Regions from separate parts of the Intrasporangium mesophilum genome, predicted to be linked through region 2. Evidence: predicted binding sites of a transcription regulator. Region 2 holds the regulator's gene; each other region holds the start of a gene.
What was found. The regulator LexA, encoded in region 2, represses DNA repair genes until DNA is damaged. The targets are predictions, from matches to a motif close to TCGAACANNTGTTCGA.
Positions count from the first base shown of each region.

Region 1: ruvC (crossover junction endodeoxyribonuclease RuvC) is a predicted target of LexA. The motif match lies at 1,286-1,301, and genes of this name have one in related genera.
Region 3: ACYVLP_RS11310 (alpha-ketoglutarate-dependent dioxygenase AlkB) is a predicted target of LexA. The motif match lies at 1,826-1,841, and genes of this name have one in related genera.

Region 1 covers NZ_BAAGRF010000003.1:325,912-329,180, reverse strand. The annotation lists gene ruvA (Holliday junction branch migration protein RuvA) at 11-613, opposite strand; gene ruvC (crossover junction endodeoxyribonuclease RuvC) at 610-1,236, opposite strand; gene ACYVLP_RS02910 (YebC/PmpR family DNA-binding transcriptional regulator) at 1,402-2,160, opposite strand; gene pdxT (pyridoxal 5'-phosphate synthase glutaminase subunit PdxT) at 2,258-2,890, opposite strand; gene kynU (kynureninase) at 3,067-3,269, shown strand, end outside.
Region 2 covers NZ_BAAGRF010000029.1:170,755-174,023, forward strand. The annotation lists gene ACYVLP_RS20670 (LysM peptidoglycan-binding domain-containing protein) at 178-600, opposite strand; gene lexA (transcriptional repressor LexA) at 848-1,555, shown strand; gene ACYVLP_RS20680 (phosphotransferase) at 1,567-2,604, opposite strand; gene ACYVLP_RS20685 (Sir2 family NAD-dependent protein deacetylase) at 2,594-3,269, opposite strand, start outside.
Region 3 covers NZ_BAAGRF010000012.1:129,762-133,030, reverse strand. The annotation lists gene ACYVLP_RS11325 (Fur family transcriptional regulator) at 1-144, shown strand, start outside; gene ACYVLP_RS11320 (isoprenyl transferase) at 180-965, opposite strand; gene recO (DNA repair protein RecO) at 994-1,722, opposite strand; gene ACYVLP_RS11310 (alpha-ketoglutarate-dependent dioxygenase AlkB) at 1,864-2,514, shown strand; gene ACYVLP_RS11305 (maleylpyruvate isomerase family mycothiol-dependent enzyme) at 2,528-3,269, shown strand, end outside.

The DNA.
Region 1 (3,269 bases), on a different contig from region 2:
CGGGCCTCGCTCATCTGCCGAGCTCCTGAAGCGCGGCCCTCAGCAGGGCCGAGACGCCGGCGCCCTCAGCGGCCTTGGGGGCCACCTTGTCCAGTGCGTCCTCGGCCTGGCGAGCGGTCCAGCCGAGACCGACGAGGGCCTCGCGAACCTGCTCGCGCCACAGCTCGCCGGAGTCGAGGTGGACGGGCTCCGCGGTCCCGGTGGAGCTCGGGAGCGCCCCGATCTTGTCCTTCAGCTCGAGCACGAGCCGCTCGGCGCCCTTACGGCCGATGCCGGGCACCTTCGTGAGTGCGACGAGGTCGCCGGTGCCCAGGGCGACGCGGACTGCGTCGGGCGAGTGCACGGCAAGCATGGCGAGCGCGAGCCGGGGCCCCACCCCCGACACGGTCTGGACCGTCTCGAAGATGACCTTCTCGTCGTCTGTCGCGAAGCCGTAGAGCGTCAGGGAGTCCTCGCGGACGACGAGGGAGGTCGCGAGCTCGGTCGGCTGCCCCAGGTGCACCGACGCGGCCGTTGCCGGAGTCGTGTGGACGAGCATGCCGACTCCCCCGACCCCGACGACGACCGAGTCGAGGCCGACCTTGAGGGCGGTGCCGGACAGCGAGGCGATCATCGAGGTTGGGCTCCAGTGGTCGGGTGTGCGGGGAGGTTGCGGGCCGGACGACCTGTGGGTGTCCGGACCTTTCGGGCCGCCGGTATGCCGCCGGGGCGGGTGCCACCGCGGGCCAGGGCCTCGCGGTGCGCCTCTTCCAGCCGGCTCTGGGTGCCACCGCGCCAGACGTGGCAGATCGCGAGCGCGAGTGCGTCGGCGGCGTCTGCGGGCTTGGGAGCACGCTCGAGCCCGAGCAGCCGGGTGACCATCGTGGTGACCTGGGCCTTGTCGGCACGCCCGCTGCCGCTGACCGCGGCCTTGACCTCGGTCGGGGTGTGCAGCGCGACGGGCAGGCCGCGACGCTCGGCGAGAATCATGACGATCCCGGTGACCTGCGCGGTGCCCATGACGGTCGAGACGTTGGTGTCGGCGAAGACCCGTTCGATCGCGACCGCCTCGGGGCGGTGCCGGTCGAACCACAGACGAAGCTCGTCCTCCACGGCGACCAGGCGCTTCGGCGTGGGGTCGCCGGAGGGTGTCCGGATCACTCCGACCTCGACGAGGGACAAGCGCCGCCCGGGCACGCCGTCGACGACTCCCACGCCACAGCGGGTCAGCCCGGGGTCGACGGCGAGGACGCGCACGGCATACCTCCTCGGGTTGTGGTCGGGGCGCGACGCTGGGCGGCCTCATGCGAACAGGTGTTCGGCTCCCACCGTATCCACCCCGCCGGGAAAGGACGGGAGGCACGCCGTCACCGGCGTGCCTCCCTCGCACCGCGGAACGTCGGGTGCGTGTGTCGGTGGCGCTCAGTCCTCGTCGTCGAGCTGGGCGAGGACGTCGTCGGGGATGTCGCCGTTGGCGAAGACGTTCTGCACGTCGTCGCTGTCCTCGAGCGCCTCGATGACCCGGATCATCTTCTTGGCGCCGTCGAGGTCGAGTGGGACCTGGAGGTTCGGCACGAAGGAGGCCTCAGCGGAGTCGTAGTCGATCCCCGCGTCCTGCACGGCCTTGCGGACGGCCACGAAGTCGGTCGCCTCGGAGACGATCTCCCAGGTGTCGCCATTGTCGTTGACCTCCTCGGCGCCGGCTTCGAGCACGACCTCGAGGATCTCGTCCTCCGAGCCGGCGTCCTTGGGCACGATGACGACGCCCTTGCGGTTGAACACGTACGCCACGGACCCGGGGTCGGCCAGCTGCCCTCCGTTGCGCGTCAGCGCGGTGCGCACCTCTGCCGCCGCGCGGTTCCGGTTGTCGGTGAGGCACTCGATGAGCACGGCGACGCCGTTCGGGGCATACCCCTCGTACATGATCGTCTGGTAGTCGGCCCCGCCGCCCTCGGCGCCCGACCCGCGCTTGACGGCGCGGTCGATGTTGTCGTTGGGCACCGACGACTTCTTGGCCTTCTGGATCGCGTCGTAGAGCGTCGGGTTGCCGGTCGGGTCACCGCCACCCTGGCGGGCCGCGACCTCGATGTTCTTGATGAGCTTGGCGAAGAGCTTGCCGCGCTTGGCATCGATGGCAGCCTTCTTGTGCTTCGTGGTGGCCCATTTGGAGTGGCCGCTCATGCAGTGTCCTCGCGTTCGTGTGCTGTGTCGCGTTCCTGGATGTCGCGCATGCCGGGTGTCGCCGCCGGTGATCGCGTCGCCGGGTGTCGCGCCCGAGCTACCGGCGGTGCGCTCTGACGATCGAGACGAACTCGGCGTGGATCCGGCGGTCGCCACCCAGCACCTCGGGGTGGAACGAGGTCGCCATGAGGTTCCCTTGCCGGACCGCGACGATCCTACCGGCGGCGGGGCCTTCGCTCACGCGGGCAAGCACGTCGACACCCGAACCGGCCTCCTCCACCCAGGGCGCGCGGATGAAGACGGCGTGCACGGTGCCCGCGTGCGACTCGTCGAGCCAGGCGTACTCGAGGTTCTGCTCGAAGGAGTCGACCTGGCGGCCGAAGGCGTTGCGGCGGACCGTCACGTCGAGGCCGCCGAGGGTCTCCTGGTCCGGCCGCGCGTCGGCGATGCGGTCCGCGAGCATGATCATCCCGGCACACGAGCCGTAGGCGGGCATGCCGTCGGCGATCCGCTTGCGCAGCGGCTCCTGCAGCTCGAAGGCTCGGACGAGCTTGTCCATCACCGTCGACTCGCCGCCGGGGATGACGAGCCCGTCGACCCGCTCGACCTCTTCGGGTCGTCGGACGGTGACCGCCTCGGCGCCGAGTGCGGTCAGGGTCGCCAGATGTTCTCGCACGTCACCCTGGACGGCGAGCACGCCGATACAGGGCGCGGTGGTGCGTGGTGCCATGGGCGCGAGCGTAACTGTCGCGGCAACACACCCGGAAACCGAGAGCTCGCGACGGTTGCAGCTGGCCGGAGCTCTCGGTTTCCGGGTGTGTTGCGGGTCGAGGCGGTCTGGGATGCGAGACAGTGTCGCGAAGGCGCGACTGACGTGGCGACCGCGGCACGGGATACGTTGCGCCCATGACCTCCCAGACGCTCGACACGCTCCGGGCCCGCGCCGAGGCCGCGGACGCCGCCTCACCGCTGCGGGCCACGCGAGACCTGTTCACGCTGCCCGACGGCGTCATCTACCTCGACGGCAACTCGCTCGGGGCGCTGCCCAACGCCGTGCCCGCCGCCGTCCAGGACGTGGTGCACCGGCAGTGGGGCGAACGGCTCATCCG
Region 2 (3,269 bases):
GCGGCGCTCACTCAACACCGCCCAGGCATGGCAGAACGCCGCACCCCGATCTGGGGTGCGGCGTCCGGGCGAGAGCGGCGGGGTCGAAGCGCCGCTACCGCCAGCCGCTGAAGGTGGAGCCAACGCGGCTGCCATGGAGCCGGGCCTGTCACCAGAAGAGGGCCCGGCGGCGCGGCGTCAGGGCGTCGGGATGACGAGCCGCTGACCGATGTGGATCTGCGAGGTCGACAGGCTGTTGGCGAGCTGAAGCTCGACGATGCCGCTGGTGACCGGCAGGTCCGGCAGCTCCCGCGAGGCGATGCCCCACAGGGTCTGGCCCGGCTGCACGGTGATGACCCGCGGCTCGCTGACGGCGCCGGCGCGCTGGACGGCCGCTGCCACCCCGAGCACGGCAACAACGGCGGCGACGAGGAGCGCGATGACGAGCCGCCCGCGCCGGGTCAGACGAAGACGTGAGTGCGCCCTAGATGCCGGACCGAGCGCATCCGGACCGGTGGGCACGAGCACGAGATGGCCACGCCCGCGCGGGGACGGGAGCGGGTCGCACAGGGCCCCCTGAGCCTGCTGCCGGTGCGCTGCCTCGACGACGATGGCGCTCATGATGACCTCCCCTTGCTGCCGAACGAACAGGTGTTCGATAGAACGTCTGTACGAGTTGTAGCACGTCTGTTCGACGAAGTCGAGACACGCATCGAACAGGTGTTTGGCAACTGTGTTCGAACCTCGTACGCTGTTCTCACACCACCAACCACACCAGTCACCACTGACACTGGCCCTCACGAGCGCTCGAGCGGCGCTCACCGCAAGCCGGACATCGGGGTCTGACGAGCACGACGAAGGGGACATCATGGGCGTGACCGAGTTTCCCGACCGCGACAAGGGCGACGGGCTGACCGTGCGCCAGCGGCGTGTGCTCGAGGTCATCCGCAACTCCGTGGACCGGCGTGGATACCCGCCGAGCATGCGTGAGATCGGTGACGCGGTCGGCCTGGCCAGCCCGTCCAGCGTCTCGCACCAGCTCAACGCCCTCGTGACGAAGGGCTACGTCCGTCGCGACCCCAACCGTCCGCGCGCGATCGAGGTCGTCTCGCCCGACGCCCGCCCGTCGCAGCGCCGTGGCGACATCGACCTCAGCGTGCAGCGCCACGACCTCGAGACCGACAGCGGCGACTCGCGTCCCCAGGCGGCATACGTCCCGGTCCTGGGTCGGATCGCCGCGGGAGTGCCGATCACTGCTGAGGAGCTCGTCGACGACGTCTTCCCGCTGCCGAAGCAGATTGTCGGCGAGGGCGAGCTCTTCCTGCTCAAGGTCGTCGGAGACTCGATGATCGACGCCGCGATCTGCGACGGCGACTGGGTCGTGGTGTCACGACAGCAGACAGCCGACAACGGCGACATCGTCGCGGCCCTGCTCGACAACGAGGCCACGGTCAAGACGTTCAAGCGCAAGGACGGCCACGTCTGGCTGCTCCCCCACAACCAGGCTTTCGAGCCGATCGACGGCGACGACGCGACGATCCTCGGCAAGGTCACCGCCGTCCTGCGCCGCGTCTGAGCCGTCACCGGTCAGCTCAGCGGCGGTTCCTCCTGCAGCGATGCCAGCCACCAGCTGGGCGAGTCACCGAAGTCGGCCAGCTCGGACGGCGTCATCGTCGCCACGACCCGAAGCCACGCCTCGACCCGACCCAGTCGCGCCAGCTGCAAGGCCGCCGGCAGGGCCGCCCGGAGCTCACCGACGGGCCGAAGGTCACCCCACACCTCCGTTGCGGCGTCCGCCACCCGGCGCAACCGTGGGTCATCCACCCCGGCCTCCAGCCGGCTCGACATCACCCGCAGGGGGATGAGCAGTGACCAGAGCGGGTTCGCGATCACGGCGTCTCCGAAGTCGAAGAAGCGCAGCTGCCCGTCTGTCGCAAAGACGTTGTGCTCGTGAAGGTCGTTGTGCACCAACGTGTCCGGTAGGTCGAGCGCCTCGACCTGGGCCGCCCAGCCACGGATCACAGGATCGAGTGCGCACACCGTGGCGGCCTCGTCCGCAGGCATCCGTCGAGGGTCACCGGCTGGCAGGCCCGCGAGCGACGCGGCCCGGGCGGTCACGTAGTCGGCAGCATCCGCCGTGCGGATTCTCGTGAGCCCGGCAGCGGCGAGCTCAGCCTCGCGCCCCAAGAGCTCGCGCTGCAGGTGCATCGCCTCGACGGCGACCGTGCACCATGCGTCGATGTCGTCCTCTGGCACCATTTCGGCATAGACCGGCCCTTGGTCGGGCACGAGGTGTAGGCCACGCTCGATGTCCGCCGCGGCCACCGGGACCACCCGATCCCCGGCCAGGCGGTCGAGCACGACGAGCAGGTGCGCCTCGAAGCTCTGGTGTGCGCAGTTCTGCTTGGCCCAGAACAGTCCGCCGTCGTCGGCCCGGGCGCGCCACACCGTAGACCAGGGTCGCTGGTGCACCGGCTCGAGGCCGACGAGCTCGTGCCCGAGAGATCCCAGCGCGCCTCCCACCCACGCCTGCAGCTCGGCCGCGAAGTCGGCGGACGTCCAGCGCTCGGACGGGCCGGGGCCCGACTCCGGCAGGGCGGCATACCACCGCGGGTCAGTGCTCAAGGGCACTCCAGAGGCGGCGCAGCGTGGGGCCGAGCCTCTCGTGGACTCTCGTGGTGGCCTGGGCGTCGCCACGGGTGGCCGACCGCGTGACGATCGCCACCGGTATGCCGCGTTGATGGGCATGCCGGACGAAGCGGTAGCCGCTCATGACCGACAACGAAGAACCGAGCACCAACACGGCACCTGCGTCGTCGACAAGTCGAAAACACCTGTCCACCAACGCCTTTGGCACGGACTCTCCGAAGAAGACGACGTCCGGCTTGACGGTGTCGTTGCCGCAGACCAGGCATCGGGGTGTGTGGAAGGAGTCGACCAGCTCGTCGGCGAGCACGATGTCGCCGTCGGGGCGCACCTGCTCGCCCCATTGGGACCCGACGCGTGCCGCGGCCTCGGAGAAGCGTGCCATGAAGCCGGGGTTGGCCTCGGTCATCCGCTCGTGCAGACCCAGCCGGGTCGTGATCTCCCCGCAGATGAGACAGACCGCACGCTCGAGCGACCCGTGCAGCTCGACGACGTCCCGGGCACCCGCGGCCTGGTGCAGACCGTCGACGTTCTGGGTGATGACGGGACCGACGTAGCCGGCCCGCTGAAGGTCGGTCACGACGCGATGACCGTCGTTGGGCTCCGCCGCCTTGAAGCGCTGCCACCCGATGTAGCTGCGCGCC
Region 3 (3,269 bases), on a different contig from region 2:
CGGGAGTGTGGCAAGACGGTCGAGGTCGAGGGGCCCACCGTCGAGAGCTGGGCCGACCAGGTGGCGAGCGAGCACGGCTTCACCGGCGTGACCCACAGCCTGGAGATCTTCGGCACCTGCGCCGACTGCAGTCCTCCCACCTGACCGAACGCCGCGTGCGGTGACGACGACCGGGTGGCTCAGCGGCTCCGGGGCGTGTCGACCGCTCCGCCGTACCGGCGGTCGCGCGCGACGTACTCCTCGATCGCGGACCAGAGGTCACGCCGGTCGTAGTCCGGCCAGAGCCGGTTCTGGAACACCATCTCGGCATAGGCCGACTGCCACAGCAGGAAGTTGCTCGTGCGCTGCTCACCCGACGACCTGACGAACAGGTCGACGTCAGGCATCGTCGGCTCCTCGAGGTAGCGCTGGATGGTCCGCTCGTCGACGCCGCTGGGCTTGAGCCGACCTGCCTTGGCGTCGTAGGCGATTCGCTGCACCGCATCGGCCAGCTCCGCGCGACCGCCGTAGTTCACGCAGAAGTAGAGCGTGAGCCCGGTGTTGTGCTTCGTGAGCTCCTGGGCGATCTCGAGCTCCTTGACCACCGACCTCCACAGGCGCGGCGTTCGGCCGACCCAGCGCATCCGGACGCCCCACTCGTGCAGCTGGTCCCGTCGCCGCCGGATCACGTCACGGTTGAACCCCATGAGGAAACGCACCTCGTCCGGCGAGCGGCGCCAGTTCTCGGTCGAGAACGCGTAGGCCGACAGATGGGTCACCCCGACCTCGATGGCCCCGGCGACCACGTCGAGCAGTGATGCCTCCCCGGCCTCGTGGCCCTTCGTCCGCGGCAGGCCGCGCTGGTTCGCCCAGCGGCCGTTGCCGTCCATGACGATGGCCACGTGGCGCGGCAGCAGCCCGCTCGGGATCGTCGGCGGCGTGGCGCCGGACGGGTGCGCGAAGGGCCTGGCGTAGGGCGGGGTCATGGGTCTCCGTCGAGGTCGCTGGGTGGGCTCAGGCACGCTCGACGAGAGGCAGGGACCGCAGGCCGCGCTCGATGTGCCACTGGAGGAAGGCTGCCACCATCCCGCTGCCCTGGCGGCGGTGACGCGGGTCGCTCGAGTCGGCCACGTCCCAGTCACCCGAGAGGAGTGCCGCGAGGAGCTCGAACGTCTCGGGCGCAGGCGCGCTCGACCCGGGTGGACGGCATACGGGGCAGACGGCGCCGCCGGACTGCACGTTGAAGGCACGGTGGGGCCCCAGCGCGCCGCACTTGGCGCAGTCGACGAAGCTCGGCGCCCAGCCCGCCACGGCGAGTGAGCGCAGCAGGTACGCGTCGAGGACGAGGCCGGGGTCGTGGGCGCGCTCGGCGAGCGAGCGAAGAGCGCCGGCGAGCAGGAGGTACTGCTGCGTCTGTGGCTCGTGCTCCTCCGTGAGCTGGATCGCGGTCTCGAGCATCGAGGTCGCGCAGGTGTACGCGGCGTACTCGCGGGCGATGGCGTCGCCGTACGGCGCGAGGGTCTCCGCCTGGGTCACGGTGTCGAGGTTGCGACCCTCGTAGCACTGGACATCGACGACCATGCCCGGCTCGAGGCGGGCGCCGAACCGCGACTTCGTCCGGCGGACGCCCTTGGCCACGGCGCGGACCCGGCCGCGGGTGCGGGTCAGCATCGTGATGATGCGGTCGGCCTCGCCCAGCTTGTGGGTGCGCAGCACGATCGCCTCGTCACGGTAGAGCGGCATGGCGCCATTGTCCCTCACGAGTCGAGTGGTCAAATCGACGTGCCGGGGCGCGTCGTGCACGGATCGCTCGGCGGGGAAGTGTTTCCACACGACCCACAGCCTGTCGAACACCTGTTCGAGGATCTGGGTTATCGTAGTCCTATGGACCTCACCCTTCAGGGGTCGCTGCTCGACCTCACCGACGACATGACCCTGCGCGACGTCCGCGCCGGCCTGCGCCGCCACGTGCTCGGCCAGGGGGCGTGGGTCGACGTCCGCCCAGGGTGGCTCGCCGCCGGCGACGAGCTGTTCACGGCGTTGCTGCACGACGTGCCATGGCGAGCCGAGCGGCGGCAGATGTATGACTCGGTGGTCGACGTCCCACGCCTGACCTGTTTCTACGCGCCTGACGAGCCGCTCCCCCACCCGATGCTCGTCGCCGCCCGCGACGCGCTGAGCGCCCACTATGCCGCCGAGCTCGGCGAGCCCTTCGTCACGGCGGGCCTGTGCCTCTACCGCGACGGCCGCGACAGCGTGGCGTGGCACGGCGACCGCATCGGCCGTTCGAAGGATCTCGACACCATGGTCGCGATCCTGTCGCTCGGCTCGGCTCGGACACTGGCGATGCGCCCGCGCGACGGCCATCTCGTCGCCGGGACCCGCCAAAAGAGCTTGCGCTTCCCGCTGGCCCATGGTGACCTCGTCGTCATGGGCGGCTCGTGCCAGCGGACGTGGGATCATTCGATCCCGAAGACATCCGACCCGGTCGGGCCGCGCATTTCCGTTCAGTTCCGTGTGGCGGGTGTCCGCTGACAGGAGACGATGTATGCCGTTTCGCCCGACCGCTGGCGACCTTCCCTTTCTCACGCACCTGGCGCAGGACTCCGCGCGCTTCCGCGCCGTGCTCGCGCAGGCCCCCGCGGCCAGCCGTGTCCCGACCTGCCCCGACTGGGACACCGACGACCTGATCTGGCACCTCGGCGAGGTCCAGTGGTTCTGGGGGGAGATCGCCGAGCGTCGCCTCACCGATCCGGCAGACCTCGAGGCCATGAACGCGACACGACGCGAGCGCCCCACCGACCGAGCCGGCCTCCTCGGCTTCTTCGACCAGTCCAGCGAGCGCCTCCAGCGAATGCTGACGCAGCTGCCTCCCGAGACCGAGCTGTGGATGTGGGCCGACGACCGCACGGCCGGCTACATCCGCCGCAGGCAGGCGCACGAAGCGTTGGTGCACCGCATCGACGCCGAGCTCACGGCCGGAGCCGACCGGGCGCCGATCGACTGTCGCCTGGCGGCCGACGGTGTCGACGAGGTGCTACGGATCATGCGTGGGTACGACCCCGAGCCCGGGCTGACGCACGTCGCGACAGGTCCGGGCGTGACGATCGCCACGGTCGACGCCATGCACTCATGGACCGTGACGCCAGTGCGTATCACCGGCACCGACGCGGACGGCGACGACATCGACGTCGAGAGGTTCCTCGTCAGCGACGGGCCGGATGACACCAGCGGACGCGACTCCGCCGCGGAGATCTGCGGCTCTGCGGCTGACCTCGACTGCTGGCTCT